Regions from separate parts of the Kitasatospora sp. NPDC097643 genome, predicted to be linked through region 3. Evidence: predicted binding sites of a transcription regulator. Region 3 holds the regulator's gene; each other region holds the start of a gene.

Region 1 (5,476 bases), on a different contig from region 3:
CGGCGCGCCGTGAAGAAACGTTTCTTCGCGGCGCCTCAGGCTGCTCCGACCCGCCCGAGCCGCGGGTGACCCGCCGTCACAGCAGCCGTCAGCGGTCGGCGGCCGCCCCCGCCAGCCGCTCCAGCATCAGCGCCACGGCCGGCACCTCGGCCAGGTCCGGCAGGGTCAGCGCGACCACCTGCCGCACCGCCGGCGCCCCCGAGGCGGTCCGCACCGGCACCGTCGACACCCCGTCAGGACGCACCGACTGCAACGCCAGCCGGGGCAGCACCGCCACCCCCAGCCCGGCCGCCACCAGGCCGACCACCGCCGGGTAGTCGTCGGTCGCGAAGTCGATCCGGGGCTCGAAGCCGGCCCCCGCGCAGAGCTCCACCAGGTGCCCGCGGCACTGCGGACAGCCGGCGATCCACTGCTCCTGCGCCAGCTCGGCCAGCCGCACCGGCCCGCCGCGGCCCGCCAGCGGGTGCGCGGCGGGCAGCAGGCCCACCAGCGGGTCGTCCAGCAGCGGGGTGACCACCAGATCCGACCAGTCGGTCCCGGCGCTCAGCTGCTGCGCCTCCAGATTGGCCTCGGCGCGGGCCTCGCGCGGCGTCCCGTGCGCGGGCGCGGGCAGCGCGGCGGCGCCGTCGGACTGCGGGTAGCGGAAGGCCAGCGCGATCTCGCACTCGCCGCCGCGCAGCATCGCCAGCGACTCCGGCGGCTCCGCCTCGACCAGCGACACGCGCACCCCCGGATGGCCGTCCCGCAGCCGGGCGACCGCGGGCGGCACCAGGGTGGAACTCGCGGTCGGGAAGGAGACCAGCCGCACCCGACCGGCCCGCAGCCCGGCGATCGCCGCGACCTCCTCCTCGGCGGCGGAGAGCCCGGCCAGGATCCCGGTGGCGTGCTTGAGCAGCACCCGCCCGGCCTCGCTGAGCTGCATCCCCCGGCCGGAACGGACCACCAGCGGGGTGTCCACCGACTTCTCCAGGGCCTTCATCTGCTGGCTGATGGCGGGCTGCGTACAGCCCAGCTCGCGGGCGGCGGCGGAGAAGGAGCCGGTCCGGGCGACGGCGCGCAGGACGCGCAGATGGCGGGCCTCGATCATGCCTCAGTTATAAGGCAAGCTTTGCTGTAAGCAAAATTCAACTGATAGTTGAACGGGAAACGCGTGCCCCGCACGCGCCGGAGGCCCGGTCCGCTCCCCCGAAGGAGCGGACCGGGCCTCCGGTCACTGATCAGGCGTCAGTGGGAGTGGCCGTGCCCGCCGTGCGAGTGGCCGTGACCGTTGTCGGCCTCCTCCTCCTTCTTCTCCACCACGAGGGTCTCGGTGGTGAGCAGCAGGGAGGCGATCGAGGCGGCGTTCTCCAGGGCGGAGCGGGTGACCTTGACCGGGTCGATGACGCCGGCCTTCACCAGGTCGCCGTACTCGCCGGTGGCCGCGTTGTAGCCCTGACCGAGCTCCAGCTCGGCGACCTTGGAGGTGATGACGTAGCCCTCCAGGCCGGCGTTCTGGGCGATCCAGCGCAGCGGCTCGTGCAGCGCCTTGCGGACGACCGCGACACCGGTCGCCTCGTCACCCGACAGGCCCAGGCCGTCGTTCAGCACCTTGGCGGCGTGGACCAGGGAGGCGCCACCACCGGCGACGATGCCCTCCTCGACCGCGGCGCGGGTCGCCGAGATGGCGTCCTCCAGGCGGTGCTTGCGCTCCTTCAGCTCCACCTCGGTGGCGGCGCCGACCTTGATGACGCAGACGCCGCCGGCCAGCTTGGCCAGGCGCTCCTGCAGCTTCTCGCGGTCCCAGTCGGAGTCGGTGTTGGCGATCTCGCCCTTGATCTGGGCGACGCGGCCGGCCACGGCCTCGCTGTCGCCGGCACCCTCGACGATGGTGGTCTCGTCCTTGGTGATGGTCACGCGGCGGGCGGTGCCCAGCACGTCCAGACCGGCCTGGTCGAGCTTGAGGCCGACCTCCTCGGAGATCACCGTGCCGCCGGTCAGGGTGGCCAGGTCGCCGAGGATCGCCTTGCGGCGGTCACCGAAGCCCGGGGCCTTGACGGCGACGGCGTTGAAGGTGCCACGGATCTTGTTCACCACGAGGGTGGACAGCGCCTCGCCGTCGACGTCCTCGGCGATGATCAGCAGCGGCTTGGAGGTGCCGCCCTGGAGGATCTTCTCGAGCAGCGGCAGCAGCTCCTGGATGGAGGAGATCTTGCCCTGGTTGATCAGGATGTACGGGTCCTCCAGGACCGCCTCCTGCCGCTCCGCGTCGGTGACGAAGTACGGCGACAGGTAGCCCTTGTCGAACTGCATGCCCTCGGTGAAGTCCAGCTCCACGCCGAAGGTGTTCGACTCCTCGACGGTGATGACACCGTCCTTGCCGACCTTGTCGATCGCCTCGGCGATCAGCTCGCCGACCTGGGTGTCCTGGGCGGAGAGGGAGGCGACGGCGGCGACGTCGTCCTTGCCCTCGATCTCGCGGGCCACCGACAGCAGGTGCTCGGAGACGGCGGCGACGGCCTTGTCGATGCCCTTCTTCAGGGCGGCCGGACCGGCGCCGGCGGCGACGTTCCGCAGGCCCTCGTTGACCAGGGCCTGGGCCAGCACGGTGGCGGTGGTGGTGCCGTCACCCGCGACGTCGTTGGTCTTGGTGGCGACCTCCTTGACGAGCTGCGCGCCAAGGTTCTCGTACGGGTCGTCCAGCTCGACCTCACGGGCGATGGTGACACCGTCGTTGGTGATGGTCGGGGCGCCGAACTTCTTGTCGATGACGACGTTGCGGCCCTTGGGGCCGATGGTCACCTTGACGGTGTCGGCCAGCTTGTTGACACCGCGCTCCAGCGAGCGGCGGGCGTCCTCGTCGAACTGCAGGATCTTCGCCATGTTCCCTATTCCCTCGGGGCTGCGGCCGGCCCACCGGCCGCCGAACTACGTGAACCAACAACCACGCCCCGGGCCCCTGTCACTTGGGACACGGATCCGGGGCGGGTCGGAACGACTTACTTCTCGATGATCGCGAGAACGTCGCGGGCGGAGAGGACGAGGTACTCCTCGCCCTGGTACTTCACCTCGGTGCCGCCGTACTTCGAGTACAGGACGATGTCACCGACGGCGACGTCGAGCGGCAGACGCTGGCCGTCCTCGAAGCGGCCCGGGCCGACGGCCAGGACGACGCCCTCCTGGGGCTTCTCCTTGGCGGTGTCCGGGATGACCAGGCCGGAGGCCGTGGTCGTCTCGGCGTCGAGCGGCTGGACCACAATGCGGTCCTCAAGCGGCTTGATGGCAACCTTGCTGCTGGTGGTCACGTCCGAGCTCCCCTTCGGAGATTACGGGGTTTTCTAACGGGTAGGGGCGAACCTGCGAGCCTGCCGTCGCGGGGGTCAGACACGCGTCATCGCGTTAGCACTCCCCCAGTGGAGAGTGCCAAGGACGACCATAGGCGGGTGTTAGCACTCAGTCAACCAGAGTGCCAACGGCGCGCCCGGGATCCCGGTCTACGGATGAGTAGCCGTACTCATGTGCGAGCGCCCGCCCTTGGGCAGACTCCCCACCATGACCGCCACTCAGTTACGGATCGGCCCGTCCCGGCTGAAGGACGCCCTGCTCGCGCTCCTCGTCGTCCTGCCACTGCTCGGCGCCCTCCCGGTCGGCACCTTCGTGCTCGTCGGCGGACTCGCCGAGGCCGCCAGCGACGACCAGGACCTGATCCTGTCGGTCGCCGGGCTGTCCGGGCTGGTCATCGGCTGCTCGTTGCCCGTCGTCGTGTTCCTGCGCAGCTGGCGGGCCGGCTACCTGCTCGTACCGGCCGCCTCCGTCATCGCCCCGGGACTGCTGCCCGCCCTCGCGGGCTCCGGGCTGCTGTGGTGAACCGACCCGCGCGCCCGCGTATCCACTGGTCGGCGGACCTGCTGCTCTCCCTGTTGGTGCTCCTGGCCACGGGCACGGTGATCTACGCCGGAGCGATCGTGATCGGCCTGGTCATGTTGACGCAGCGCGACCACACGGTGACCTCGACGTACACGGCCACGGCGACCGGTGCCGCGATCCTGCTCCTGCTGGCGGGTTGGACCGCCCGGGGCTGCTGGCGGCTCGGGTACCGGATCGCGCCGTACGTCACCGCGGCGGCGCCGTTCCTCTGGCCGCTGGGGTTCTGGCTGGCTGTTGAGCTCGGCCTCCTGTGACCGGTCAGAATGACCTCGTGGACACCGAGAACCTCCAGCCCCTGCTGACCCCCGAGGGCCAGGCCCTGCTCGCCGAGCTGCGCGAGTTCACGCCCGAGGAGGAGCTGGCGCTGGCCACCCGGCTGCGACGGGAGCACCCGGCCGGGCTGGTGTCGGCGGCGTTCGGGCAGGCCCGGCTGCGGCAGCGGGCGCGGGCGAAGTTCGGGGCGGACGCCGACCTGATGTACTTCACGCCCAACGGCGTCGAGCAGTCCACCCGGCGCAGCGTGGCCGAGTGGCGGGCCGCCCGGTTCGCCGGGCTCGGGGTGCGCCGGCTGGCCGACCTGTGCTGCGGGATCGGCGGGGACGTACTGGCGCTGGCCCGGGCCGGGATCGAGGTGCTGGCCGTCGACAAGGACCCGGCGGCCTGCGCGGCCACCGCCGCCAACGCCGCCGCGCTGGGCCTGTCCGAGCTGGTCGAGGTGCGCTGCGCGGACGTCGCCGAGGTGGACGTCTCCGGCTACGACGCGGTGTTCACCGATCCGGCCCGCCGGACCTCGCGCGGCCGGGTGTTCGACCCGGAGGCGTACGCCCCGCCGCTCTCCTGGGCGATCGCGGCCGGGCGCCGGACCCCGATCGGCGCGCTGAAGGTCGCGCCGGGCATCCCGCACGAGGCCGTCCCGGCGGACGCCGAGGCGGAGTGGGTCTCCGACCATGGCGACGTCAAGGAGGCGGTGCTGTGGTTCGGCACCAGGGCCGCCCGCCCGCACCGCGCCACCCTGCTGCCGCAGGGCGCCAGCCTCACCGGCGGCGACCTGCCCGACCCGCCCGCCGGCCCGGTCGGGCGCTACCTGTACGAGCCGGACGGCGCGGTGATCCGGGCCCACCTGGTGGCCGAGGTGGCCGAGCAGGTGGGCGGCCGGCTGATCGACCCGAAGATCGCCTACCTGACCTCGGACGAACTGGTCGCCACCCCGTACGCGCACGCCTTCGAGCTCACCGACGTGCTGCCGTTCCACATCAAGAAGTTGAAGGCGCTGCTGCGCGAGCGCGGCGTCGGCACGGTGGTGATCAAGAAGCGCGGGATGGCGATCACCCCCGAGGAGTTGCGCCGTCAGCTCAAGCCCTCCGGGCCGAACACCGTCACGGTGATCCTCAGCCGCACCGACCACGGCCCGCTGATGATGCTCGGTCAGCCCGTCCAGGCCCCGCAGGTCCAGGTCTAGGAGGCCGGCGGCTGGATGTAGTCCTCCAGCCGGGCCACCGCGAAGCCCTGCTCCTGGATCCGGGCCAGCAGGTCGGCGAACATCTGGGTCATCGTCGCGCCCTTGAGCTCCTTC
Region 2 (5,476 bases), on a different contig from region 3:
CGACCGCGCAGGCGGCGATCCGGCCGCGGCGGCGGACCCGGTACCAGAGCAGGCCGACCAGGACGGCGCAGGTGATCGCCGAGGCCATGGCGTGCCCGGAGGGGAAGGCCGGGCCGCCGGCGTGCGAGACCGGGTCGGTGAAGGACGGCCGTTGGCGGTCGACGGCCAGCTTGAGTGCCCACTGACCGGCCCAGCCGACCAGGGCCTGGGCCGCCACCCAGCCGGCCAGCATCCGGGCGCCGATCAGCCAGAGCCAGCCCGCCGCGATGCCGAGCAGGGCACGCATCGTGATCGTGCCGCCGATGTCGGACAGCGTCTGCACCGAGGCGGTCCAGATCTTGTGGTCCCGGGCGTACCGGTGCAGCTCGCCGACCCAGCCCAGGTCGAACCGCTCCAGCGGCTGCCAGTGCCGCGTCACCAGAACGGCGAGGAGCCCGAACAGCGCGGCGCAGACCACCGCGACGGCCGAGTCCCGGAGGAGACGGCGGTGACGCGCGGTGACGGAGGTCGAGCTGTTGGTCAGGTGCATGGCTGACACCTTCCCAGTGTCCCAGACCGATCGGGCGCCGGGGCGATAGCGATTTGGCATCTTTTGTGGGGAGGACCTGCGTGCGCCGGGGCGCGGGAGCGGGCGGGAGCCGGGGCGTACGGGAACGTCCGCGGCCGTTCGCGGGTTCACCGGGTGGGGCGGCGAACGCGTGTGGGTCCGGTGGCGGAAGCGTTCCGAAGTGGTCGCCCGAGCGGCACCCGAGGTGCCCGACCGGTCACTCAGCGTCCAGGACCGGTGTGAAAACCGGCAGGATACTGCATCGGCGGGAAGAATCTGAGTGACTTGGGAATGTTGTCCGGATTCTGTTCGTTGGATCGTTACGTGTGAGCCCCTCCGGGCCCGCACTTCTTGCCCTCTCGGGCAGGCAGGCAGACCTCGGCAACACCAGCAAAGGGAGCAAGCATGGCCACCCGTGCCGTCGTTCGCGACAGGGCCGACCGGACTCGCGCGGCCCGCCCGACCAACCTTGAGGCCGACCGCGACCTGGTCGGCATGTACCTCGACGAGATCGCCAGGACGCCCCTGCTCGATGCCGCCGAGGAGGTCGAGCTCTCGCTGCGGATCGAGGCCGGCGTGTACGCCCAGCACCTGCTGGACGAGGGCGAGCTCCCCGAGGGCGTCACGCGCGAGGAGCTGGAGGCGATAGCCGACGACGCCGAGCGCGCCAAGGACGTCTTCATCCGCTCCAACCTCCGGCTCGTGGTCGCGGTTGCCCGCCGGTACCCGCGCAGCGGCCTCCCGCTGCTGGACCTCATCCAGGAGGGCAACGCGGGCCTGGTGCGCGCCGTCGAGAAGTTCGACTACGCCAAGGGTTTCAAGTTCTCCACCTACGCGACCTGGTGGATCCGGCAGGCGATCACCCGGTCGATCGCCGACCAGTCCCGCACGATCCGGCTGCCCGTGCACCTGGTCGAGGAGCTGGGGCGGATCCGGCGGGTGCAGCGCGAGAAGTCCAAGGAGCTGGGCCGCGAGGCCGAGCCGGCCGAGATCGCGGCCGAGCTGGACACCACCGAGGCCCGGATCAAGGACGTGCTGGACTGGGCCCGCGACCCGGTCAGCCTCAACATGTCGGTCGACGACGAGGGCGAGACCCAGTTCGGCGACCTGGTTGAGGACACCGGGGCGACGTCCCCCGAGGACGCCGTGATGGTCATGCTCCGCCGGGAGGAGCTGGACGACCTCATCGGGCGGCTGGACGACCGCACGGCCTCGATCATCCGCTCCCGCTACGGGATGGAGGACGGCCGCGAGCGCACCCTCACCGAGGTGGGCAAGCAGCACGGCCTGACCCGTGAGCGGATCCGCCAGATCGAGAAGCACGCGCTGGCCGAGCTGAAGAAGATCGCCGACCACGCGGGCTTCGAGGCGGCCTGACCGGTCCCGAAGGCCCCGAATCCCACCGGGCCCTGGCGCGGAGCACTCCGCACCGGGGCCCGCGGCATGCCACGGGGCTCTTAGGCTGGAGGGACAGGACGATTCGGGCGAGCAAGTGGAGTGGGGACAGGATGAGCGAGCAGGAGCCGCAGCGGGAGCAGGGGCAGGACGAGGCGCGGGAGCAGGGGCAGCAACCGGGCGAGTCGGGTCAGCCGGGCCGGCCGGGCCTTCGCCGGGCCCCGGCGAAGGCCCGGCTGATCTTCCGGGACCCGTTGGACCAGCAGTCCCGGGACGACACCGACACCGGCTGGGGTGAGCGCCCGGGCGCGGGCGCGGGGGAGAGCGGTGGGCGGGGGCTGGACTGGTACCTGAGCCAGCGCCCGCCGCACCACGGGGACTGACCCCCCACCCCCCCACCCCCCGCCTTCCCTCCCTCCTCCTCCTTCCCGCTTCCTCCTCTTCCCCTTCCCCATCGCTGCGGTCAGCCCAGCGGGGCGACCAGCGCGTCGCGGATCTCGGTGAGCAGTTGGACCTCCTTGGCCTCGGCCTCCGCGGCCACCTCGGCGAGGGTCTTGCGCCTGGCGGCGAGCCTGTTCATGGGCACGATCAGGACGAAGTAGACGACGGCTGCGGTGATCAGGAACTGCAATGCGGCGCTGAGCACCGATCCCCAGAGGATGAGGATCCCGGATGACACCTCGCCGGTGGCGCTCACCTCGCAGGGCCCCTTGAGGCAGGAACTGTAGGACCCCAGGTCCTTCGTCCCGAACACGCCGACGATCGGATTGATCACGCCCTTCACGAAGGCGTTGATGATGTTGGTGAAGGCCGCGCCGATGACGACGGCGACGGCGAGTTCGACGACATTTCCACGCAGCAGGAATTCCTTGAAGCCCTTCATGCCGCCTCGAACGACGGAGTCGTTCCTGGGTTACGGGTGATCTTCCGCAGCCTGGGATTGACAACCCGTTCGGCCCACCGCACCGGCCGGGGGCGGCAGCCCGGCCCGCGCGGGCCCGGCCGCGAGTGCCGCGGCCACCGCGAGCAGCACCAGGGCGGGCACCCCGCCGCACCGCCGCACGGCGCGCCGCCAGCGGTGCCACCGGCCGGCCCCGCGCCGGATCGGCGGGAAGCTCGGCACCTCCTGCCGGGGCGGGACGGCGGGCGGGGGCAGCGGAACGGAGAGGCTCATGGTCGTCATCGGTCACCACCGGGGTCGTCGGGCGACCGCCCGGCCGGGGCTGGTCGGTCTCTGGTGACCCCCACGATGAGGGCCCGGAGCCGCCCCGGGAAGCGGCTATCCGCAGCCTGTGGACAACTCGGGCCTGTGGACAACTTCGTTCACCCGTGCGAGCGGATCGGGTCGTTCCATGCTGACGAAGGCGCCCCGCACCGACAGACCGGAACGGGGCGGCCGGGCAGGCGAAAGGCCCGCCGCCCCCGCGCGCTGCGGGGTCGACGGGCCTTTCCCGTGCTGAGGTCGGCCGGAGCCGTGGTCAGCTCGCGGCCGGAGCCGGGCTGGCCGAGCTGGTCGAGCCGCTCGACGACGAGCTCGACGAGGAGCCCGAGGACGCCGTCGAGGAGGACGACGCCGAGGAGCCGGACGAGGAGCCAGAGCTCACCGAGCTGCTGGAGGACGAACGGCTGTCGGTCCGGTAGAAGCCGGAGCCCTTGAAGACCACACCCACGGCCGAGAAGACCTTGCGGAGCCGCCCCTGGCAGTCGGGGCACGTGGTCAGTGCCTCGTCGGTGAACTTCTGCACCGCCTCCAGGCCGTTGCCGCACTCGGTGCACTGGTACTGGTACGTGGGCACTTGTCTTCCTCCTGGCACTCTCGCCTGATGAGTGCTAACGATGGTCAATGATGCGGTATTCCGCTGGATCAGTCCAGCGACTCCGATGTGAGATGAGCCGGGATCCGGGCCGTGAACCGCCCCCGGCGCACCTCCTGCCACCGCCGCCACGCACCCGCTCAGCCCTTGGCGGCGCCCACCAGCTGCGGCGCCCCGGCCCGCTCCGACGAGGACACACCCGCGGACACACCCGCGGACGCGCCCGCGGAGACACCCGCGCCGACGTCCGAGCCGGCGACCACCGTGCTGACCCCGCCACCACGCCGCGCGGCGCCCGGCGCGACCAGCAGGTGCCGCAGCGAGACCAGCGCCAGCAGGCCCAGCCCGGCGCCGGCCACCGGCACCACGAACCCGGCCGAGGCCCCGTGCCCGTCGATCAGTCGCCCGGCCGCCATCGAGCCGGTGGCCAGGCCGAGGCCGATGGCGCCGGTCAGCCAGGTGAAGGCCTCGGTCTTGGCGCCGTCCTCGACGAGCGTCTCGACCAGGGTGTAGCCGCTGATCAGGGTCGGTGCGATGGCCAGGCCGCAGACCAGCCCGGCGACCGACAGCGCGACCAGGTTGGGCATCGCCCACAGCGTCGAGCAGCCCAGCACCAGCAGGCCGTAGCTCATGATCATCCGGTGCTGGACGGCCCGCCGCCAGGCGATCACGCCGTACAGCACGCCGGCCAGCATCGAGCCGCCGGCGAAGATCCCGTACACGGTGCCGGCGGCGCCGTGCTGCCCGACCGAGTCGGCGAAGGCGTTCACCGAGACCTGCATGCCGCCGAACACGGCGCCGACCCCGAGGAAGGTGCCGGCCAGCAGTCGGACGCCCGGCGAGGAGAGCGCGGAGACCCGGCGGGCGCCGGCCACCGGCGCCACCCGGGCGGGCGCGGTGCGCCGCTGGGCGGCGAAGGCCAGGCCGCCGACGAAGGTCAGCGCGGCCTCGACGACCAGCCCGGTCGAGGGGCTGACCGAGGTGGCGATGGCGGCGGCCAGGATCGGGCCGATCACGAAGGTGAACTCGTCCGTCACGGACTCGAAGGCGAACGCGGTGCTCACCTTGGCCGCGGACGAAGCGGACGCGCCCTCGGCGGCGAAGGTGGCGACCCAGCGGGCGCGCACCATCGCGCCGATCTGGGGGATGCTCGCCCCGGCCGGGGCGGCGGCCAGGAACAGGCTCCAGGCCGGCGCGTGGCCGAGCGCCAGCGCGATCAGCGTGCCGACCGAGGCGGCGTGCACCACAACGGTCGGGACCAGCACGGCGGCCTGGCCGTACCGGTCGGCGAGCCGCCCGGTCTGCGGGCCGATCAGGGCCTGGGCGACGGCCGCGACGGCCGCGACGGTGCTGGCGGTGCCGTAGGAGCCGTGGGTCTCCTTGACGAGCAGCAGGATGCCCATGCTGAGCATCGCGTAGGGCAGTCGCGCGATGAACGCGGGCGCCAGGAACGTCCAGGCGCCGGGCGTGCGCAGCAGCGTCCCGTACCCGGCGCGGGCGGGCGCCGCGGTGTCGTGCGTGCTGGTGGCGCCGGGCGAGGTGGTGGTCTCCTCGACGCTGTCGACCGTTCGGCGGGCCGTCACGGTCGGTCCTTCCTGCTGCCTGGTAGCGCGGCAGGGCATGGTGTGGCCCCGACGGCGCCGAGAGTCGTCCTCTCGCGCGTCGACCGGGGTAGATACCGGGCCGGTCCGGCGGGGTGGCCGGGGCCGGGCCGCGGCCG
Region 3 (5,476 bases):
CCAGCTCGCTGTTGACCGCGTGCAGGTCGTTGACCAGCTCCGGCAGCTCCTCGGGGGAGTGCCGGGCGAGCAGCCAGGAGTAGCCGTAGTCGTCCTTGGAGGCCTCGACGGGCACGCCGCCGCGCCCGGTGTCGGCGTCCAGCAGCTCGTGGACCTGCTGCTCGACCTGGCCGAAGGCCGCGCCCTCGACGGCGGCGAAGCAGACCGAGCCGAGCCCGGTGGGCCTGAAGCCCGCCCCGGCCTCCAGGGTGAGCGCGGCGGACGGCACGCCGAACAGCTGGTCGAGGTCGGGCTTGACCGGCTTGGTGCGGCCGAACAGGGTGTCCAGGAATCCCACGGCGGTCCTCTCTCGACGGGAACGGGCGTCAGCGGCCGAGCTGCTCGGAGATCTTCGCCAGCTGGGCCAGCCGCTTCTCCAGCGTCGGGTGGGTGGAGAACAGCTGGGTGGCGGCGTCCCGGGCACTCAGCGCGGGGGCGAAGTAGAAGGCGTTGTACGGCTGCGCCTGGCGCAGGTCCTTGCTGGGGATGGCGGCGATCTGCCCGGTCACCTTGGTCAGCGCCGAGGCGAGGGCGCTGGGCCGGCCGGTGAGCTGGGCGGCGGCCCGGTCGGCGGCGAGCTCCCGGTAGCGGGAGAGCAGCCGGGTGAGCAGGAAGCTGATCGCGTAGACCACCATCGACACCAGCGGGATGATCAGGGCGGCGATGGCCGCGTTCTGGTCGTTGTTGTTGCGGCCGCCGAGGAACCCGCCGTACATCGCGATCCGGGTCATCGCCCCGGCGAGGACGCCGAGGAAGCCGGCCACCGTCATCACCGCGACGTCCCGGTGGGCGACGTGGGACAGCTCGTGCGCGAGCACGCCCTCCAGCTCCTCCGGCTCCAGCCGGCGCAGCAGGCCGGTGGTGACGCACACCACGGCGTTCTGCGGGTTGCGGCCGGTGGCGAAGGCGTTCGGCATGTCGTTGTCGGCGACCGCCACCCGGGGCTTGGGCATGTCGGCGAGCGCGCAGAGCCGGTCGATGGTGCCGTGCAGCTGGGGGTACTGCTCCGGGGTCACCTGGTGGGCGCCCATCGCCCGCTCGGTGATCTTGTCGCTGAACCAGAACTGGGCCACGAAGAGCCCGCCGGAGATCAGCACGATCAGCGGCCAGGCGCCGCGCAGCAGCGCGATCAGCAGGCCGGTGAATCCGACGTACAGCAGCCCGATCACGAACATGGTCGCGACCATCCGGCCGGTCAGTCCGCGGTCCGGCGCGAAACGGGTGTGCTGGCCCGAGCTCGACATCGCTTGCTCCTCCGTTCGCCGTCGCTATCGATGCTGCCACCCGGACGGCCCCTCGGCACCACCCCCGCGCCGGGAACTGCGGGCAGGATCACCCCGGCCGGGCCGTTCCTGCCGTCGGACCCGGGCCGTACACTGGCAGGTACGGTTTTGGCACTCGTGTGTTCAGAGTGCCAAGGCCCCGGTCCTCCGGGGGCACCAGCCACAACGGACACACAACGGACAACGTGCGAAGACGGAGGTGCGTGCCCCATGGCCGGAGAGGTCCGCCAGCTGGACGACCGCAAGCTCGCCGTGCTCCGCGCGATCGTCCAGGACTACGTGGGCACCGAGGAGCCGGTCGGCTCCAAGGCGCTGGTGGAACGGCACAACCTCGGGGTCTCCCCGGCCACCGTCCGCAACGACATGGCGGCGCTGGAGGAGGAGGGATACATCCACCAGCCGCACACCAGCGCCGGGCGCATCCCCACCGACAAGGGCTACCGCCTGTTCGTCGACAAGCTGGCCGAGATCAAGCCGATGACCGCCCCCGAGCGCCGGGCGATCCGGCACTTCCTGGACGGCGCCGTCGACCTGGACGACGTGGTCGCGCGGACGGTGCGCCTGCTCGCCCAGCTGACCCGGCAGGTCGCGGTGGTCCAGTACCCCTCGCTGTCCCGGTCCACCGTCCGGCACATCGAGCTGGTGGCGCTGGCGCCGGCCAAGGTGATGCTGGTCCTGATCACCAACACCGGCCGGGTCGAGCAGCGGCTGGTGGACTGCCCGGGCACGGTCGGCGAGACCCTGCTGGCGGACCTGCGGGCCCGGATCAACGTGCGGGCCGTCGGCCAGCGCCTGCCGGACGTCCCGGGGCTGCTGGAGGAGCTGCCGGCGATGGTCGAGCAGGCCGACCGGCCGACCGTCACCACCGTCCTGGCGACGCTGTTCGAGGCGCTCGCCGAACAGAACGAGGAGCGGATCATGCTGGCCGGCACGGCCAACCTGACCCGCTTCGGGCACGACTTCCCGCTCACCATCCAGCCGGTGCTGGAGGCGCTGGAGGAACAGGTCGTCCTGCTCCGCCTCCTGGGTGAGACCGCGGACGCCGGGATGACGGTCCGGATCGGGCGGGAGATCGCCTACGAGGGGCTGAATTCCACCTCGGTGGTGTCGGTCGGTTACGGTTCGGGCGACGAGAGCGTGGCCAAACTGGGTGTGATCGGTCCGACCCGGATGGACTACCCGGGCACAATGGGGGCGGTGCGAGCGGTGGCGCGGTACGTGGGTCAGATCCTGGCCGAGTCGTAGCAATCGACCGCCGTTAGATTTCTAACGGTGGTGTCCAGTCGCAGCACTACTACAGGCGGAACAAGCGGAGCATTTGGTGGCCACGGACTACTACGCGGTACTCGGCGTCCGACGGGATGCGGGGCAGGACGAGATCAAGAAGGCGTTCCGGCGCCTGGCACGCGAACTGCACCCGGACGTCAACCCGGACCCGAAGACGCAGGAGCGGTTCAAGGAGATCAACGCCGCCTACGAGGTGCTCTCCGACCCGCAGAAGCGCCAGGTCTACGACCTCGGCGGCGACCCGCTGTCCCCGGGCGGCGGCGCGGGAGCGGGCTTCGGCGCGGGCGCGGCCGGGTTCGGCTTCTCCGACATCATGGACGCCTTCTTCGGCGCCGCCGCCGGCCAGCGCGGCCCGCGCTCGCGCACCCGGCGCGGCCAGGACGCCATGATCCGGCTGGAGATCACCCTGGAGGAGGCCGCCTTCGGCACCACCAAGGAGCTCCAGGTCGACACGGCCGTCACCTGCACCACCTGCAACGGTGAGGGCGCCGCGCCGGGCACTTCGGCGCAGACCTGTGACATGTGCCGCGGCAAGGGCGAGGTCTCCCAGGTCACCCGGTCGTTCCTCGGCCAGGTCATGACCTCCCGCCCCTGCCCGCAGTGCCAGGGCTTCGGCACCGTCGTGCCGACCCCGTGCCCGGAGTGCGCCGGCGACGGCCGGGTCCGCGCCCGTCGCACCCTGACCGTCAAGATCCCGGCCGGTGTCGACAACGGCACCCGGATCCAGCTGGCCGGCGAGGGCGAGGTCGGCCCCGGCGGCGGCCCGGCCGGCGACCTGTACGTCGAGATCGCCGAGACCACCCACGCGGTCTTCCAGCGGCGCGGGGACGACCTGCACTGCACCGTCACCATCCCGATGACGGCGGCCGCGCTCGGCACCCAGGTGCCGTTGCAGACCCTGGACGGGCTGGAGGAGGTCGACATCCGGCCCGGCACCCAGTCCGGCCAGTCGATCCCGCTGCACGGCCGGGGCATCACCCACCTGCGCGGGGGCGGCCGGGGCGACCTGATAGTGCATGTCGAGGTGCAGACGCCCACCAAGCTCGACCCCGAGCAGGAGGAGCTGCTGCGCCGGCTGGCGGTGCTGCGCGGCGAGGAGCGTCCGTCCGGGCAGTTCGCGCCCGGCCAGCAGGGCCTGTTCTCGCGCCTGAAGGACGCGTTCAACGGCCGCTAGCCGTCCCGCGGAGGGGTGCCGGGACCGGTCCCGGCACCCCTTTCGCGTTCCCGTTCCGTCCGCGTTCCGCCCCCCGCCCCGGAGGTTCCCCGCATGACCGCCCCCGTCTTCGTCGTCGAGACCGAGCGGATCGCCGCCGCCGCGCCCGGCGCCGTGGTGCTCCTGGACGGGCCGGAGGGGCGGCACGCGGCCGCGGTGAAGCGGCTGACGGCCGGTGAGGCGGTCACCCTGGCCGACGGGCTGGGGCTGGGCGTGGACGGCACCGTCGCGCAGGTGCACGGCAAGGACGCGATCGAGGTCACCGTGGCGGCCGTGCGGCGGGAGCCGGAGCCGGCGCCGCGGATCGTCGTGGTCCAGGCGCTGCCCAAGGGCGACCGCGGCGAGCTGGCCGTGGAGACCATGACCGAGGTCGGCGTGGACGTGGTGATCCCGTGGTCGGCCTCCCGCTGCATCACCCAGTGGAAGGGCGACCGCGGCGCCAAGGCGCTCGCCAAGTGGCGGGCCACTGCCCGGGAGGCGGGCAAGCAGTCCCGCCGGCTGCGCTTCCCCGAGGTGCACGAGCCGATGACCACCCGGCAGCTGGCGCCGGTGCTGGCCCGGGCCGCGTTCGCGGCCGTGCTGCACGAGGAGGGCGCCGAGCCGCTGGCGCTGGCCGCGCTGCCGGCGGCGGGGGACCTGGTGCTGGTGGTCGGGCCCGAGGGCGGGGTCTCGCCGGAGGAGCTGACGGCCTTCGCCGAGGCTGGGGCCAAGCCGTACCGGCTGGGCCCCTCGGTGCTGCGCACCTCGACCGCCGGGGTGGCCGCCGGGGCCCTGCTGCTCGGGCGCACCGGCCGCTGGTCCTGAGCCGGCGGCTCCCCGGGGGCGTGCGGCTCGCCCGGTGGGCGGGACTCTGCGAAAACCGGGGCGCGTCGTACGCGTACGTGCCTACGCTGGCCGCGTGACGGAACCCCTGAGCACCCCAGCGGGCGCCTACCTGCGCCACCCCCATCTGCACGGTGACCTGGTCACCTTCGTCGCCGAGAACGACATCTGGCTGGCCCCGCTGGACGGCGGCCGGGCCTGGCGGCTGACCGCCGACCACCTGCCGGTCCACCACCCCCGGTTCTCTCCGGACGGGCGGCACATCGCCTTCACCTCCGCCCGCGACGGCGCGCCCGAGGTGCACGTGGTGCCGGTGGACGGCGGCCCGGCCCGGCGGCTGACCCACTGGGGCAGCGACCAGACCCAGCTCCAGGGCTGGACGGCCGACGGCCGTCCGATCGCCACCACCACCGCCGGCGAGGCCACCCTGCGCCGCACCTGGGCGCACGCCCTGCCGCTGGACGGCGGCGAGTCGGTGCGGCTGCCGTACGGGCCGGTCGGCGGGCTGGCCTTCGAGCCGGGCGGCGACCGGGTGCTGCTGGGCACCGTCAACAACCGCGAGCCGGCCTGGTGGAAGCGCTACCGGGGCGGCCGGGCGGGCAAGCTGTGGATCGGCCGGGACGAGTTCGTCCGGGTGCACGAGGAGCTGGACGGCCAGCTCTCCTCGCCGCTGTGGGTAGCCGGTCCTGACGGGGGGCAAGGCGGCAGGATCGCCTTCCTCTCCGACCACGAGGGCGTCGGCGAGCTGTACTCCAGCCTCCCGGACGGCTCCGACCTGCGCCGCCACACCACCTCCCCGGACGGCTTCTACGCCCGCAACGCCACCACCGAC

What was found. The regulator HrcA, encoded in region 3, represses chaperone genes, less so after heat shock. The targets are predictions, from matches to a motif close to TTNGCACTCNGNNNNNCNGAGTGCNAA.
Region 1: a site for HrcA is predicted at 3,423-3,449, ahead of groES (co-chaperone GroES). Genes of this name have one in related genera too.
Region 2: a site for HrcA is predicted at 3,750-3,776, ahead of ABTY15_RS22610 (FmdB family zinc ribbon protein). Genes of this name have one in related genera too.

Annotation. Positions count from the first base shown of each region.
Region 1 is NZ_JBEOSA010000001.1:47,185-52,660, forward strand. Features, by position in the region: gene ABTY15_RS00180 (LysR family transcriptional regulator) at 89-1,087, opposite strand; gene groL (chaperonin GroEL) at 1,225-2,859, opposite strand; gene groES (co-chaperone GroES) at 2,976-3,281, opposite strand; gene ABTY15_RS00195 (hypothetical protein) at 3,529-3,843, shown strand; gene ABTY15_RS00200 (hypothetical protein) at 3,840-4,157, shown strand; gene ABTY15_RS00205 (THUMP-like domain-containing protein) at 4,175-5,362, shown strand; gene ABTY15_RS00210 (polysaccharide deacetylase family protein) at 5,359-5,476, opposite strand, start outside.
Region 2 is NZ_JBEOSA010000035.1:45,130-50,605, forward strand. Features, by position in the region: gene ABTY15_RS22585 (phosphatase PAP2 family protein) at 1-529, opposite strand, end outside; gene ABTY15_RS22590 (sigma-70 family RNA polymerase sigma factor) at 953-1,924, shown strand; gene ABTY15_RS22595 (hypothetical protein) at 2,056-2,325, shown strand; gene mscL (large conductance mechanosensitive channel protein MscL) at 2,406-2,825, opposite strand; gene ABTY15_RS22605 (hypothetical protein) at 2,856-3,125, opposite strand; gene ABTY15_RS22610 (FmdB family zinc ribbon protein) at 3,421-3,738, opposite strand; gene ABTY15_RS22615 (MFS transporter) at 3,897-5,234, opposite strand.
Region 3 is NZ_JBEOSA010000050.1:15,803-21,278, forward strand. Features, by position in the region: gene pspAB (PspA-associated protein PspAB) at 1-337, opposite strand, end outside; gene htpX (zinc metalloprotease HtpX) at 366-1,283, opposite strand; gene hrcA (heat-inducible transcriptional repressor HrcA) at 1,533-2,567, shown strand; gene dnaJ (molecular chaperone DnaJ) at 2,644-3,783, shown strand; gene ABTY15_RS27295 (16S rRNA (uracil(1498)-N(3))-methyltransferase) at 3,877-4,626, shown strand; gene ABTY15_RS27300 (S41 family peptidase) at 4,721-5,476, shown strand, end outside.